4 regions of the Thermanaeromonas sp. DSM 22490 genome follow, and region 2 is predicted to be linked to each of the others. Evidence: riboswitches for the same ligand, from Rfam matches in the RefSeq annotation. Region 2 holds a riboswitch; each other region holds the start of a gene.

Region 1 (3,719 bases), on a different contig from region 2:
AGCGAGGTTGGGTAGAGGTCACGGCGGACGGAGAAATCAGTTTGACTTTGGCCGGGCAAGACGTGGTAGCCCGGGAAGGGATACGACCCCGGAAGATTTATACTTGTCCTGCCTGTGAGGGCCGGGGAGTAGCCTTAAAGGGGCTGGAGGACTTGCTGCAAAGATTTGAAGAAGTGACAGCCCAACGTCCTCGGCCTATAATCGAGTACGACCAGGGGTTTGTAACGCCGCAGACTACGGTGAGCCGGATAGCCCTGATGGCCAGCCGTGGCGACCTGGAGGGTAAAAGCTTGCTGGTCCTGGGCGATGACGATCTGGTTAGTCTGGCGGCAGGGCTTTCAGGAATGCCCTGCGAGGTAGTAGTGCTGGAAATCGACGAAAGGCTCATTAATTTTATTAATGAGGTGGCCCGGAAAGAAAACTTGCCGGTGTCTGCCCGCAGGTATGACTTCCGGGATAGATTGCCCGGTGAATACGTGGGCCACTTTGATACCTTTATTACCGATCCACCGGAGACTCTGGAAGCCCTGGAGGTTTGCCTTAATCGGGGCCTCACGGCTCTTAAAGGCGAAGGATGTGCCGGTTATTTTGGTTTAACCCATGCCGAGTCATCTTTAAAAAAATGGAACTTATTACAGCAGTTGCTAGCAGGCAAGTTTAAAGTGACCCTCACCGATATCATCGAGGATTTCAACCATTACGTTAACTGGGATTACCTTCTCCCCAGCCTCAAAACTAATCTACCTTTCGTCCAGGTACAGCCACGTATAAACTGGTACCGTTCGGCCATGTACCGTATACAGACTCTGGGACATGTTGAAGGTATTAAAAATGAGCCCGCAATTTGTGAACTGTATGTGGATGAGGAAGCCCTTATATATGGTAAGGAGTAACCACGAAATTTTTTACCTAAATTTTGGCGAACGGTGCAGGATTTTGCTTTTTTATGTTGAATAATTATCAGTTGTAGAGTAAAAAATTCTTACTCGGCGCTCTGTTGTCAAGGGCAAGCTCCCCGAAAGGGGATGCGCGCAAAGCCATGGGTCTAAGGCTTTGGCAGACCGAGTATTTTCACGGGTTTGCCAGGGCTAAGATCGCCAGGCTGCCGGCGCCGGGGTCGAGGGAAGGCCCGCCCTTGCAAGGAGCGGGCTATTTTGATAGGACTATAGTCCTAAAAGAAATGGGGACTATAGACCTATACACATTTTGCCAATTTCTTATTAAGATCTAGGATAAAGACGAAAAAAGAGGAAAAAGAGGAGATTATAAGTGTTTTTGTCGCCGGTACTGGAAGTTTTGACCAGGGCTTTAGATGCGGCTGCTCTGCGGCAGCGCACCATTGCCCATAACATAGCCAACGTCAACACTCCCGGTTTTAAACGCTACTATGTGACTTTCGAGGAACAGTTGCGGCGCGCCCTAAAGGTAGAAGGGGGCTTATCCCTCCACCGCACTCATCCTGAACACCTGCCCCGGAGCACTTTTTCCATAGAGCCGCGGGTGGAACAGGAACGAACGACTTCGATGAGGGAAGATGGCAATAACGTGGACATTGACCGGGAAATGGTAGAGCTAGCCATGAATAGTATTAATTATAACCTGGCCGTGCAACAGTTAAACGGTCGCCTGGGGATGTTGCGGTATGTAATTAACGAAGGGAGAAGGTAAGGATGGAATTGCTTCCTGCCCTGCAAATTAGCGCTTCCGGCTTAACGGCCGAACGGTTGCGACTGGACTTGATAGCCAGCAACCTGGCCAACATCAATACTACCCGCACGCCCCGGGGAGGCCCTTATCGCCGCCAGGTGGCCATCTTCGCCGAGCGCTTGCGGGAGACCCTGGGGAGCGGCGAGAGCCTTGTGCCGGGTGAGGGTGTGCGGGTGGTGGCTATCGCCGAGGACAGCACGCCTCCCAGGATGGTTTACGACCCGTCCCATCCCGATGCTGATGCCCGGGGTTACGTGGCCCTGCCCAATATCAATGTAGTAAACGAAATGATAGATATGATCACCGCCGCCCGGGCCTACGAGGCCAACGTAACGGTGCTTAACGCAGCCAAAGCCATGGCCCTAAAAGCCCTGGAGATTGGCCGGGCCTAACCTCCTCTTAGATTGGACTGAGGAAAGGAGACTGTCACATGCTGAGCGAGATATCTATGCTATTACCCGTGTCGCCCGTCCCGCTCCAGGAAGGGCGGGCCGCAAAAAAAGCCGGGGCCTTTGAGCTGGTTTCCTCTTTCCGGGAAGTGCTGGCACAACAATTTAAAGCCTTAAATGAAAGCCAGAAGCAGGCCGATGCACTCACCCTCAGGTATTTGACCGGCGAAGTCCAGGACCTTCACCAGGTGATACTCGCCTTGGAGCAGGCCAATCTATCTCTACAACTGGCTATGCAGGTGCGCAATAAAGTGATAGAGGCTTACCAGGAAATTTCACGCATGCAAGTTTAGGGGCTCAGGGGATGAAACTGCAGGAGCTACCCGGGAAAATTACAGCTTACTGGTGTGGCCTTAGTCCGGCCAGGCGTTCGGCTCTGCTGGTGGTGACTTTGGCCGGGTTGGCGGCTGCTATCTTGTTTTTTAACTGGGTCACGAAGCCCGATTTTGTTCCTCTCTTTACTAAGTTGGATCAGCGAGATGCGGCCGCGGTGGTAGAAAAGTTAAAGGAGATGAAGGTGCCGTACCGGATCGCTGATGAAGGGACTACTATCCTGGTGCCTAAAGACAAGGTTTACGAGACGCGTCTCAGTCTGGCCAGTGCCGGGGTGCTAGGGCGCTATAACCTGGGTTTCGAACTTTTTGACCAGAATAAACTGGGCATGACCGATTTCGAGCGCCGGATAAATTACCAGCGCGCCTTGCAGGAAGAATTACGGCGCACCATTATGGCCATGGAAGAAGTGGAAGATGCCCGGGTTCACCTGGTGTTGCCCCAGCCGAGCGTGTTTTTAGAAGAGAAAGTACCACCTTCGGCCTCCATTGTACTGAAATTGAAACCCTTGGCCCAGCTGCAGCCCGGCCAGGTACAGGGGATTATGCAGCTGGTGGCGGGCAGCGTAGAGGGGTTAAAGACGGAAAATGTACATATCATAGATACCCAGGGCAACGTCTTGAGCGCGGGACTGGTGGACACGGGTAACCCACCGGTAGGGGTGCAGCAGCAGAGGCAGCAGGAGCTTAAGCGGGCGGTGGAGAGGGATCTGGAGCAAAGGATTCAGGGTATGCTCACCAGGATCCTGGGCCCGGGCCAGGCGGTGGCCATGGTGAACGTGGAGCTGGACTTCAACTTGCAGGAGGTCACCCGCAGGGAATGGGGCAAACAGGGGGCCTTGCGCAGCGAGCAGATTAAAACCGACCAGGGCAGCAGCAGCGGGGCCGGGGGTCCTACAGGCGATCTTAATAGGGAGCCTGCGGGCTACGCCGCTGTGGTACCCGGCAACAGCACGTATAACAAATCGGAGACGACGCGGAACTACGAACTGGATGAAACCCAGACGCGCATTGTATATGCTCCGGGCCAGATTAAAAGATTATCTGCTTCTGTGGCTGTCAATGGGCCGGTAGACCCTCAAAAGGAAGATCAGATCCGCCAGATTGTAGCTGCCGCAGTCGGCTACCAGCCGGCGCGGGGGGACCAGATCTCTGTTTTAAGCCTGGCCTTTGATGACTCCTTGCGCCAAAAAACTGAAGCGGAGATGGCCGCAGCGGAAGCCGCAGAGAG
Region 2 (3,719 bases):
TTTGCGCGAGGACGGGTTGGAGAAAGCCAGCCAAGGCCTTACTACCATTGAAGAAGTAATGCGTGTTACCTTGGGAGGATTTTGAAGAAGACATGCATATAAATGATATTCTAGCTGCAGCTACACAGGTTGGCGCTTCCGATGTACATCTCACAGTGGGGCTGCCGCCGGTCTTCCGGCGACACGGTAAACTGGAGGCGCAGGACCAATGGCCGCCTCTGACAGCGGTGACTGTTGAGATGCTGGTCCAACAAATTTTGGGTCCCCGCTGGGAAGAATTTGTACAGCGGAAAGAACTGGACCTGGCCTACTCCGTCCCGGGTCTGGGCAGGTTCCGGGTAAATGCCTTCCACCAGCGGGGCAGCGCAGGAGCCGCCATTCGCCTGGTGGGTTCCGTTATCCGCAGTTTGGAAGAACTCGGCTTACCTCCGGTGGTGGGGGAGCTGGCCGACCAGCCCCACGGCTTGATTTTGGTTACCGGCCCTACAGGAAGCGGTAAGAGCACCACCCTGGCGGCCATGATCGACCGTATCAACGAGAGGCGCAGTTGCCATATAATTACTTTAGAGGACCCCATTGAGTACCTCCATCACCATAAAAAAAGCATCGTGAACCAGCGGGAGATAGGGAGCGATTCCCCCTCCTTTGCCAGCGCCCTGCGGGCGGCCCTGAGGCAGGACCCCGATGTTATCCTGGTGGGTGAGATGCGGGATCTGGAGACGGTGGCCACCGCCATTACCGCCGCTGAGACTGGACATTTGGTGCTGGCCACCCTTCACACCGGCAGCGCCGTCCAGAGTATAGATCGCATCATTGATGTTTTCCCTCCTCATCAACAGGCTCAAATCCGGATACAGCTGGCCGATACCCTGGCGGGAGTGATTACCCAGCAGCTTCTAACCCGGGCTGACGGCCGGGGAAGGGTGGCGGCCGTGGAAATACTTATAGCCACGCCGGCTGTACGCAATCTGATCCGGGAAGGCAAGACCCACCAGATTGTATCTCTTATGCAAACAGGAGGCCGCTTTGGCATGCAGACCATGGAGATGGCCTTGAAACAGCTGGAAAGTAGGGGAATAATTTCCCCGGAACATATTTAAGCCAGCAGGATTTTGGTGAGATTTGGCGAAATATAAACTTTCATAACCCGTATATAAGGGCAAACCCGGCGAAAGCCGGGGGCGCAAAGCTACGGGCCTAAGGGTGGGGGGAGCCTAAGGTCGCCGGGCTGCCGGGAGGGTGTACTATCCTGGAAGAGCCCGGTTTTTATTATGAGGTTTAGTTACCGAGCACGGGATGCTAGAGGCCATTCCGTTAGTGGCATCATTGAAGCCGACAGCGAACAACTCGCCAGCCGGCAGTTGAGGGGCCAGGGCCTCTTCATAACTGAGTTGCGTCCTCTCAGACCCAGAAGTGATTTTAAAGTGAACTTGAGGACTGATAACCTGAGGCCCTTGTTTCTAAAGCGCGTCACCCGTAGAGATCTGGCCCTGTTTTGTCGGCAGCTGGGCACTATGCTGGTGGCGGGTTTGCCCATTGTGAATGCTTTGAGAACCCTGAGCAGGCAGGCGGATAATCCCCGCTTAAAAGGAAGTATAGATAGGGTTTTGGAAGATTTGCAGCAAGGAGAAACATTGCACAGCGCTTTGAGCAAATCTCCCAAGGTATTTCCGCCTATAATGATCTACTCAGTAGAAGCTGGAGAGTTGAGCGGAGCCCTGGACGAGACTCTTTTAAAGCTGGCGGACCATTTCGAGCGAGAGCATGAAATTCAGGAAAAGATCAAATCGGCCATGACCTATCCCCTTATAGTCTTTATAGTTTCTCTGGCTTCCATAGGCTTTATGATAACTTTTGTTTTACCCATGTTCAGCAATATAATCGGGAATCTGGGCGTACCCTTACCCTGGCCGACCAGAGTGGTATTGGGGTTGAGCCAGTCTTTTAGGCGGTGGTGGTTTTTATTATCGGTAGGATTTATAGCCTTGGGATATTTTTTCTGGAGGTGGTCCCAGGGGGAAAAAGTACGTTACGCCCTAGACAAAATCGTATTGCGGCTTCCCGTATTCGGGCGTCTTAAACATCAAGCCTTGCTTTCCCAGTTCAGCCGCACGTTGGGGACGATGCTTTACAGCGGAGTGCCTATTCTACAAGCCTTGGAGGTGGTGGAGCGGACGGTAGGTAATCGCCTAGTGGCCGAGGCCATCGCCCTGGCCCAGGAGCAGGTTAGGGATGGGAAGAGTATAGCCTCGCCATTGGCGGAAAGCGGCGTTTTCCCGCCTATGGTAGTAGAGATGGTCACCGTGGGCGAGGAAACGGGCAGTCTAGACGCCCTGCTGGCTAGACTGGCCGCCTTCTACGACCGCGAAGTCGGCGAGATGGCCGCGCGGTTGTCCTCCCTTATCGAGCCCATCTTGATTTTGGGCCTGGGCGCTGTGGTAGGGTTGATTGTTTTGTCGGTTTTACTCCCCCTGTTCCAGCTGGTCGGGACTCTGGCGTCCTGACGGAAGGGGAGAAGCGTGAGGAGTGGAAAGTGGTACTTATTCAAGGTTATACCTTATCCAAAGGAGGTAAATCTCGAAATGCTCTTTGGTAGTCTGAGAAGGAAGTTGAGCAATGAACGCGGTTTTACCCTGGTGGAACTACTGGTGGTCATAGCTATTATCGGGATATTGGCCGCCATTATTGCACCTAACGCCTTTAAAGCCATCGAGAAGGGCAAGGTGGCGGCAGCGGAGGCAGACTATAAGGCCATTAAGGCCGCGGCTTTGAATTACTATACCGATACTGGAGAGTGGCCAAGTAACGACGCAGCTAACACAGGTTTTGTGGTAACGGATGGTAAAACTGGCTGGAATGGTCCCTACCTGGAGCGCTGGCCGAATACAAATCCATGGGGTGGAACTTATACTTTTAGAAATGCTGACAGCGGCACACTAGGGTGGGGCAACCCAGCCAGGTGGCTCGAGTTGACCTCGGTACCTGGGGCCGGGGCAAATCCCACAGGTTCCGCCAAGACTTTACAGGAGCATCTAGGTTCTGACGTTGTTAAATTCGCAGGTTCTACAACGTGTATCCTGATCTCTAAGGAGCAATAACAGTAGGCAGTGTTCCATATACTGCCGGCCTCCTCCTCACCGTTATTGGCTGCTTCTGGTGCAGCCCGCCGCAATGTCCTGATCCGGCAGGGGTGAGGTAGTGGTGGGAATTCTCTTTTTGCTGGGAAAGGATGTGCACCATTGAAGTTCAGTTTGGCGAGTCGTGACCGCGATCAGCGCGGCTTCACCCTGGTGGAGCTTCTGGTGGTTATTGCCATAATCGGGGTGCTGGCGGGGATTGTGTCCCCTAGCGCCTTCAAAGCCGTGGATAAAGCCAAGGTAGCCAAAGTGGTGCAGGATTTGCGCAGTATCCGTGCGGCAGCGCTCGCCTACTATGCTGATACCGGGCAATTTCCTCCTGATGACGATATATACGTGCATAATAATGTAGCCGGTCGCAGGCGAGGGTGGGATTTCTTGACCAATGCGGCGGGTGTAGCCGGCTGGAACGGGCCCTATCTGGAAAACTGGCCCCTCAATCCCTTTTGGAAATCCAGCGCAGGCGCCAGCGAAGAAGGCTACCAGTGGGAGGGTACCGGAACAACTGGTGCCATGGACTTTGATGGAGACGGAAAGCCGGACCCCTCTATAGAGATGGGTTTTGTAGGATTAAGCCTGAAG
Region 3 (3,719 bases), on a different contig from region 2:
AGGCCTAACCCCTTGGCTGGAGATGGCTGACTTAAAGGTCCTTAAAGGCTGGCTATTCCTGCTTTTTTTAATGATGCTGGTTTTTTTGACCCTGGGTACTTATTTTTTAGCCCGCAGTCTCCTCCTCCCTTTAGAAATCATGCTTCCCGCCACGAGGCGCATTGCCTCTGGTGATCTGGAACAGCGGATAGAGGTGGACGGGGATGACGAATTGGGTCTTCTGGCGCGGAACTTAAATGAAATGGTGGATCGCCTGCGCAGCAATATCCGCGAGATTTCCAATGAGAGAAATAAAATTAAGGCCATCCTGGCCAGTATGAAAGACGCCGTCTTGGCCGTAGATCAGGTAGGTCGGGTGATGTTTTTTAATCCGGCGGCAGAAGAAATGCTGGGTAAGAGGGAAGAAGAAGCCAGGCAAAAGTATTTGCTGGAAATAATTCGCAACCATGAAGTCGACAGGCTGGCCAAGGAGATTTTGGATAAAGGAGAGCCGGCTGAAGTAGAGCTGCGCCTTTTTCCCACTTCTCCTCGCATTTTTAGAGTTCATGGAGCCCCTATAATTGGCGAACAGGGCCGAATCGTCGGTGCTGTGCTATCCATTCGCGATATTACCGAACTTCGCCGCCTGGAGCAAATGCGTACAGAGTTTGTGGCCAATGTTTCCCATGAACTGCGTACCCCCTTAACCTCTATCCGCGGCTTTGTGGAAACCCTCCTGGAAGGGGCCTTGGAAGATGAAAAGATTAGCCGCCGGTTTTTGGGAATTATTAACAGTGAAGCCCGACGCCTGCAGCAGCTCATAGAAGACCTATTGACCCTTTCCAGACTGGAACACCATACCCCTGAACCTGTAACTAAAGGCGCCTCTTTGAAGCAAGCCCTGGACCGGGTCCTGGAGGTCGTAGGACCCCTAGCTCAAGAAAAAGGGGTAGATTTAAAGGTGGACATTCCGGAGGGCTTTCCGCCTCTCTGCTTGCCGGAACATTTTCTGGAGCAGATCCTGCTCAACCTCCTGGATAACGGTATTAAATATACCCCCAGAGGAGGCTCGGTGACCGTGGTAGCCTTCCAGGAGGGGCGAAAGGCCCGGGTGGAGGTAAGGGATACCGGTATAGGCATACCGAAAGAAAGCCTGGCGCGGGTTTTCGAGAGGTTTTACCGGGTGGATAAGGCCCGTTCCCGAGAGATGGGAGGGACAGGTCTAGGCCTGGCCATTGTCAAGCACATGGTGGAATCCTGCAGGGGCACCGTAGGGGTGGAGAGCACCTTGGGGAAGGGCAGCAACTTTTATTTTGTAATACCCTTGCTGGAAGGCATGGAAGGGGGTGACCGGGTTACGTGAGAAGAAGAGCGAGGGCTTTGACCAGGACAAAAGCCAGGAAGTCATTTATCGTCGAGTAGTAGACGATAAAGGGCGAGTAACTTTGCCCCTGGAGATGCGGCAGCAATTAGAAATACGCGCCGGCGAAGAAGTAGAATTTCTGGTCCGGGAAGATGGGCAATGGTATATACGCAAAAGCTTTCCCCAAAAAGTTTGCAGCTTTTGTGGTTGCATGGTGGATTTGCTCAATGTTTGGAGCCAAACTTTGTGCCGCCGATGCGCGGAAAAATATGTATACACCCTAGCCCGGGAGCTGGATTTAAAAATTTTGGTGGGAAAGGGTGGGAACTGGAAAGATTGAGTAGGATTTTGGGTGATAGTGTCGAATAAGTTAATAACCTCCATATCCCACAAATAAGCGCCAAACAAAATAAAGCATTTACAGGAAATGTGAGCTGCTTCAGGGTAAACCTGTCGAAAGGCAGGGGCACAAAGCCATGGGTCTAAGGCTCCTCCAGCAGGGAAGCTATGATCGCCAGGCTACCGGCTCGCTGAGGAAATAGCCTTGCCCTTGAAGCAAGGTTATTTTATTTTAACGGGCAGTAATGAGAAGAAAGGGATGTTAACCTAAGTGATCGCCGAGACCGTCACCGTTTTATTACAGCGATTGTTCCGCCACTCGCGCCTCACCTACAATCATAGCATTCACGTGGCAACAATAGCCTATCAGCTGGCGGGCGAGCTCGGTTTGCCTGAAGATGAGATAGAACAGATCTTTTTAGGAGCCTTGGTGCACGATATCGGCAAAATTCGCATACCTAAAAGCACCTTACATAAAAAAGGCGAGTTAACGCCTGCTGAATGGCAAAAGATGTACCGGCACCCGGAGGAGGGCTGTAAACTTTTACCGGACTTAGAGGCCTGGAAGCCTATTAAAGAAATGATACTTTATCATCATGAAAAATGGGACGGGGGAGGTTACTGCGGCCTGATAGGGCCAGCGATCCCTCTGGGGGCCAGGATTATAGCCCTGGCTGATGCTTTTGATGCCATGACCTCTCCTCGACCCTATCAAAAGATGCGCCATCTGGCAGCCGCTATGCAGGAAGTGGAGAGGTGTAGTGGTACCCAGTTCGATCCAGAAGTAGTCGAAGCCCTCTTTTCCCTGACCAAACACTTACTTAAAGGCCGGCGAGGAACAGGGCGCCGCAAAATTAATGAAATCTTAATCAGAACAACATTGAGTCTTAACAGTAATGAGTTATAATTTCACCTGAAAGGACACCCGCTAGCCCTTCAACCAAGCGTCCTCTGACCTCCTTTTTATCATATATACTTACTTTGCCCAGAGTTTAAATCTGGGCCATTTTTTTAAAATACGGAAGGCCACCCTAAAAAGAGTGGCCTTCTTTGTAAAAAGAGCCCATAAGGACCTTTGCTCCGGCTATGACAAATCCTTACATAGCCCACGGCAATCTTTCGACTACCGCAGACCATTACAGAACTTGCCATAACCTTAGCTCGATAGATCAAGGATACCTTAGAAGCCAGTATGGATCTCTCGACCCACTACTGACCTCCAGCTTATTAACGTAGAGCTAATAGCCTGCGGCATCCCAGACTATCTTAGCTCGACCACCGGTCATCCTTACAGACCTGCCGGCAATCCTTGGACTGCCGGCAAGCCCTGACGGACCTACCGGTGATCTGCCCGCCGGCTGGTACCGAGCCCTATGACCCGGTACCAACCTTTGGCCGAAGGTTACCGAGCCTTAAACTTAAGACCCGGTAACCTTCTGGGCTCGGCCCCTATGGACCCTGACGCTATTATTATTTACCCGTAACAGGAGAATTATTTATGCAACGCAAATTTATTTCTTGATAAATCCTGGTTTTTTAAGACGATTTTAAAAGACAAGGAGCTGTCCCTTACGCTATACTTTAGGTAAGGAGGCAAGAATGGAGAAAAGGGGCGAAAAAAATGTATTGTGAAGCCGATCTCCATATTCATACCGTTGCCAGCGGGCACGCCTATAGTACAATCAAGGAATTGGCGGAAGCAGCTGGTGAAAAAGGGTTAAAAATGATCGCCATTACCGACCACGGGCTTAAAATGCCGGGCGGTCCCCATGAACATTATTTCCACAACCTGGTGGCCCTGCCGCGCAAAATAGGGGAAGTAGAGATATTGCGGGGAGTGGAAGCTAACATTATCGATGACGAAGGGCACCTGGATGTACCAGAAAAAATATTGGAAAAATTGGACATAGTTTTAGCAGGTTTCCACCTGGACACCGGCTTTGACGGTCGCAGCCAGGAGGAATATACCCGGGCCGCTATAGCCGCTTTGAACAACCCTTATGTTCACATACTCGTCCACCCCGGCAATCCAGATTTT
Region 4 (3,719 bases), on a different contig from region 2:
TGACCCAGCTCTTCTACTATCTTAGCCAGCCCTCCCATCTTTTGGGAAATGGCCTGCATTTGCTGATTAGCTTCTTCTACAGTGCGGGCACCTTCAGCCGTTTTGGCCACCACTACGCTCGAGGATCTAGCCATTTCTTCTGCCTGCTGGTGGACTTTCTCTATCCGCGTTGCCTGCGCTTCGATAGCCGCAGCAGTGTCGCTCACCTGCTGGGCCTGGTGTTCAGCACCGCGAGCCATTTCCTGGGCTGTGACCGCCACCTGCCGAGCTGCTTCACCCACCTCGTGGGACATCTGGGCCAGGTCATGGCTGGATCCGGCCACTTCCGTAGCCAGATCTCGCACCTGTCCAATAAGCTGGCGTAACTTCTGTACCATGGCGTTAAAGGCGCTGCTTAGTTGCCCGAGTTCATCCTGGGATTTTACTCTTACCGCCTCTCCCGTGAGATCACCGGCCGCTACCCGGTTGGCATAGGCTACTATTTGAGCGATGGGACGACCGACAAGGCGGGTGAAAAGAAAGGCTACTAATAAACCCATGAGGAAGGCGAGAATAAGACCCGAGAGCAGCGTTGATTTAGCATACAGAATGGCTGTATCTAGTTCCCTTTGAGCTTCTTCCCGCTGGCGGGTAATTTCTTTTTTTAGGTGGCTTCCTATATTATTAATGTTGTCTACGGCAGCCCCCATCTGGAAACTCAAGATAGGGAGGGTTAGCATACGGTCCTGCTGACTGGTATTAACAATGTTGTTTTTAAAGGTGTTCTCAAACCCTTTAGCGGCTTGCTCCATGGCGGCAGCAAAACCTTTCATCTGGTCATCTAAATTTTGGTTGTCCAGCTGGGCTTTGGCCTCATAAAAGCGTTTCATGGCTTCCTCAAAACTTAAAACATGGGTTTGGGAGCCGTTAATTATGTAATCTGTGGCCCGGCGGTAACCTTCCCATATGGAAATAGACATCTCACTAAACAATTGATTGTGCTGCTGGAGCTTTCCCACCTTGAGGTCCAACTGATGAATACGCTGAAGATCGGTATTAACGATAATAACTACGGCCACAAAAATAGCAATAACCAGAAGAAATCCGCCCATTAACTTGGTCCCTAGCTTAAACCGCCCAAAAAAGGAAAACCCTTTTGCTTCTTTTTTAGTATGGACCTCTTCCTTTACCGGGTCCTTTTTCCTCTTCCGCCAGAACTTAAAATCTCGCATTTTTACGGCCTCCTTACATCCGTATATAATAAAAATAAAGGGCTACACTTCCTTGGGGTAGCCCCGTTCCACCCCGGCAGCCGGCTGTCCTAGCCGTTTATAAAACGGCTGTAGACCCTGTAGCTTTGCGCCCCCGCCTTTCGACGGATTTGCCTTTTCGGGGAAATTCTGTTAATTTCGCCTCAATTATACTTTACTTTTAAGTTAATACGCAAGATATTTCTCAGGGTCGCTGTAGAAGTCCAGTATCTGCTTTAAGCTTGGGGCTTCTATCCTATCAAAGCGATAATATTCCTGGACATAGCGTAAGGCTTCCCGCAAAGTTGCTTGGCCCATCTTTTCTTCCAATTTCAGCCAAAACAGCACTCCCTGGCGGTACGCAATCCGGCGATAATCTTCTTCCGAAGGATAGCTGGTCAAATCCTTTTCCAGGGGCAGGAGGCCTTCTCCCGCTTCGGCTATTAAAGTGGCTTTTCGTTGTCGGTAAAAATTGAGACCGGTAGCGCCGTAGTAGAGCATAGTGCTGTACTCTGCCAGGCCTTCATCTATCCAAGCCGCCCTGATACTATCGCTTCCCACAAGGTTATACCACCACTGGTGGGCTACTTCGTGAACTACAACCGGCGGGCTATAGCTTTTCAGGGTGCTTAAAAAAATGAGCCCGGGATATTCCATCCCTACCAGGCTTTCCAGGGGCACTTCTACTAAATTAAGGTAAGAAAAGGGATAACTCCCAAAATATTCCTGGAAATAACTTAGAGCTTTCCCCGCGGTCTCCAGAGTGGAAGGCAAAGGTTGACCTCTAGCAGCCAGAACAACCTTTACCCGTCCTATGGTACGGCTGCTAAACTGCCAGTCGTCCGCCGCAGCAAAGGCAAACTCGCGGATGGGAAGCTCGCTGGTGAAAGACCAGACAGTCCGACCGAGCTTTTCCTGGCGGCTGGTAACGCGCCCACTGGTCACTACCGTTGGCCCGGAAGGCAAATCCAAATCTACTTTATAATAAGCTGCATCGGCAAAATAGGGATCACCAAAGGTTGCCCCTTCCGCCATCCCCTGCCATGAGCCCTTCTGCCGCGGCGCCAGCAACGGGTACCAGCCGGAAACCATTATTACACCATCAAAAATACCCAGCCGTGCAGGCTTAGGAGGTAGACGAGTGGAAAAGATGATTTCCACAGCGGCAGTTTGTTTGGAGAGCAAGGGCTGAATCAAGGGTACCTGGAGCCTGGCACCCTGAACTTTAAATTTAGCTTCTTTTCTGTTCAAAAGTACCTGGTGGATGGTGAGCAAATCCCCTGTGCCTGGCAGGCCGTTGGCCGGGAGATTGAACTGGAGCTCAGACAAAGGATAAAAGTAAGGATTCTGATAAGCCAGGAAAAGCCTGCCTTGTATTAACCTTTCTTCGGGCTCCAGGCGGGCCTGAATATTATAGACAGGATAGTAACGATAGTGGGAGTATCCTGAGCTACCACTACCCCAGACGGGCAGCCGGACTTCGTTAAGATCACGACTAGAAGAAGGTAAACCAAGGAGACTTAGCGCGCGGGACAGGGGAAGGTAAGTATTGCCGGCGCCCAAAATCTGGCCGGCCGGTACCATAACTTCACCCTTTACTTTTAGAGGAGGTGGATCCAACACTACCTGCCTGTAGCTTGCCCAAGGTACAATTTCCGCCCCTGGAGAGCGCGAGAAGGAAAAAGGTAAAGATATGTAAGAGTAAAGCGCCAATAAAAGGCCCGGTAAAGCTAGAAACAACAATTTTTTACCCCGCATCATTGGCCCCCTTCTGACGGCTAATTCGACAAAATTATCTATTCTCCTGCTATCTTTAGCATTTTTGCCGTATAGGCCTGGGCCAGGGGTATATACTAAAACAAACTACAAGTAAAAGGTGAGGGGAACATGAGCATCTGGCGGACCAAACCTGTAAGCCAGCTATTGGAAGATGTCCAGGAGGAAGGAAAATTAAAACGCAACATGAATGCAGTTGATTTAATAGCCCTGGGCGTAGGAGCTATTATCGGTACCGGTATTTTCGTTCTGACCGGAGTAGCTGCAGCCAATTATGCTGGTCCGGGCCTGGTCCTTTCCTTTATACTCTCAGGTATAGCTGCAGCCCTGGCAGCTTTGGTCTACGCTGAGCTGGCCTCCATGATACCGGTAGCCGGCAGCGCCTACACTTACACTTATGCTGCTTTAGGAGAAATCATAGCCTGGATCATCGGGTGGAATTTAGTCCTGGAGTATATGGTGGCTGCCGGAGCAGTAGCCCTTGGCTGGAGCTCCTACTTTACCGACATGCTGCGCTCTGCCGGGATCTTTTTGCCGGCCGCCTTAGTCAACCCCCCCTTTAAAGGTGGTATAATTGATCTGCCAGCAATTCTAGTTACTCTGCTAATGACCCTTGTGGCTATTATTGGCACCAAAACCAGCGCGACCACTAATAAAATCGTGGTAGCCATTAAACTCCTGGTAATTCTGGCCTTTCTAGCTTTAGGCTCTCCT

The links. A riboswitch is a leader RNA that binds a small molecule or an ion and turns the genes downstream of it on or off. The one in region 2 is predicted to bind cyclic di-GMP.
Region 1: another riboswitch for cyclic di-GMP. It lies ahead of flgB (flagellar basal body rod protein FlgB); the one in region 2 lies ahead of AC1BI1_RS00610 (type II secretion system F family protein).
Region 3: another riboswitch for cyclic di-GMP. It lies ahead of AC1BI1_RS07935 (HD-GYP domain-containing protein); the one in region 2 lies ahead of AC1BI1_RS00610 (type II secretion system F family protein).
Region 4: another riboswitch for cyclic di-GMP. It lies ahead of AC1BI1_RS03730 (methyl-accepting chemotaxis protein); the one in region 2 lies ahead of AC1BI1_RS00610 (type II secretion system F family protein).

Annotation. Positions count from the first base shown of each region.
Region 1 is NZ_JBJHHE010000003.1:209,488-213,206, forward strand. It holds gene AC1BI1_RS03875 (bis-aminopropyl spermidine synthase family protein) at 1-893, shown strand, start outside; cyclic di-GMP riboswitch class I at 996-1,110, shown strand; gene flgB (flagellar basal body rod protein FlgB) at 1,270-1,668, shown strand; gene flgC (flagellar basal body rod protein FlgC) at 1,671-2,099, shown strand; gene fliE (flagellar hook-basal body complex protein FliE) at 2,138-2,449, shown strand; gene fliF (flagellar basal-body MS-ring/collar protein FliF) at 2,461-3,719, shown strand, end outside.
Region 2 is NZ_JBJHHE010000001.1:129,201-132,919, forward strand. It holds gene AC1BI1_RS00600 (GspE/PulE family protein) at 1-85, shown strand, start outside; gene AC1BI1_RS00605 (type IV pilus twitching motility protein PilT) at 93-1,100, shown strand; cyclic di-GMP riboswitch class I at 1,149-1,236, shown strand; gene AC1BI1_RS00610 (type II secretion system F family protein) at 1,425-2,504, shown strand; gene AC1BI1_RS00615 (prepilin-type N-terminal cleavage/methylation domain-containing protein) at 2,583-3,098, shown strand; gene AC1BI1_RS00620 (type II secretion system protein) at 3,240-3,719, shown strand, end outside.
Region 3 is NZ_JBJHHE010000010.1:6,742-10,460, forward strand. It holds gene pnpS (two-component system histidine kinase PnpS) at 1-1,342, shown strand, start outside; gene AC1BI1_RS07930 (AbrB/MazE/SpoVT family DNA-binding domain-containing protein) at 1,326-1,682, shown strand; cyclic di-GMP riboswitch class I at 1,776-1,869, shown strand; gene AC1BI1_RS07935 (HD-GYP domain-containing protein) at 1,953-2,588, shown strand; gene AC1BI1_RS07940 (phosphatase) at 3,303-3,719, shown strand, end outside.
Region 4 is NZ_JBJHHE010000003.1:171,755-175,473, reverse strand. It holds gene AC1BI1_RS03730 (methyl-accepting chemotaxis protein) at 1-1,211, opposite strand, end outside; cyclic di-GMP riboswitch class I at 1,284-1,375, opposite strand; gene AC1BI1_RS03725 (M1 family metallopeptidase) at 1,416-2,987, opposite strand; gene AC1BI1_RS03720 (amino acid permease) at 3,117-3,719, shown strand, end outside.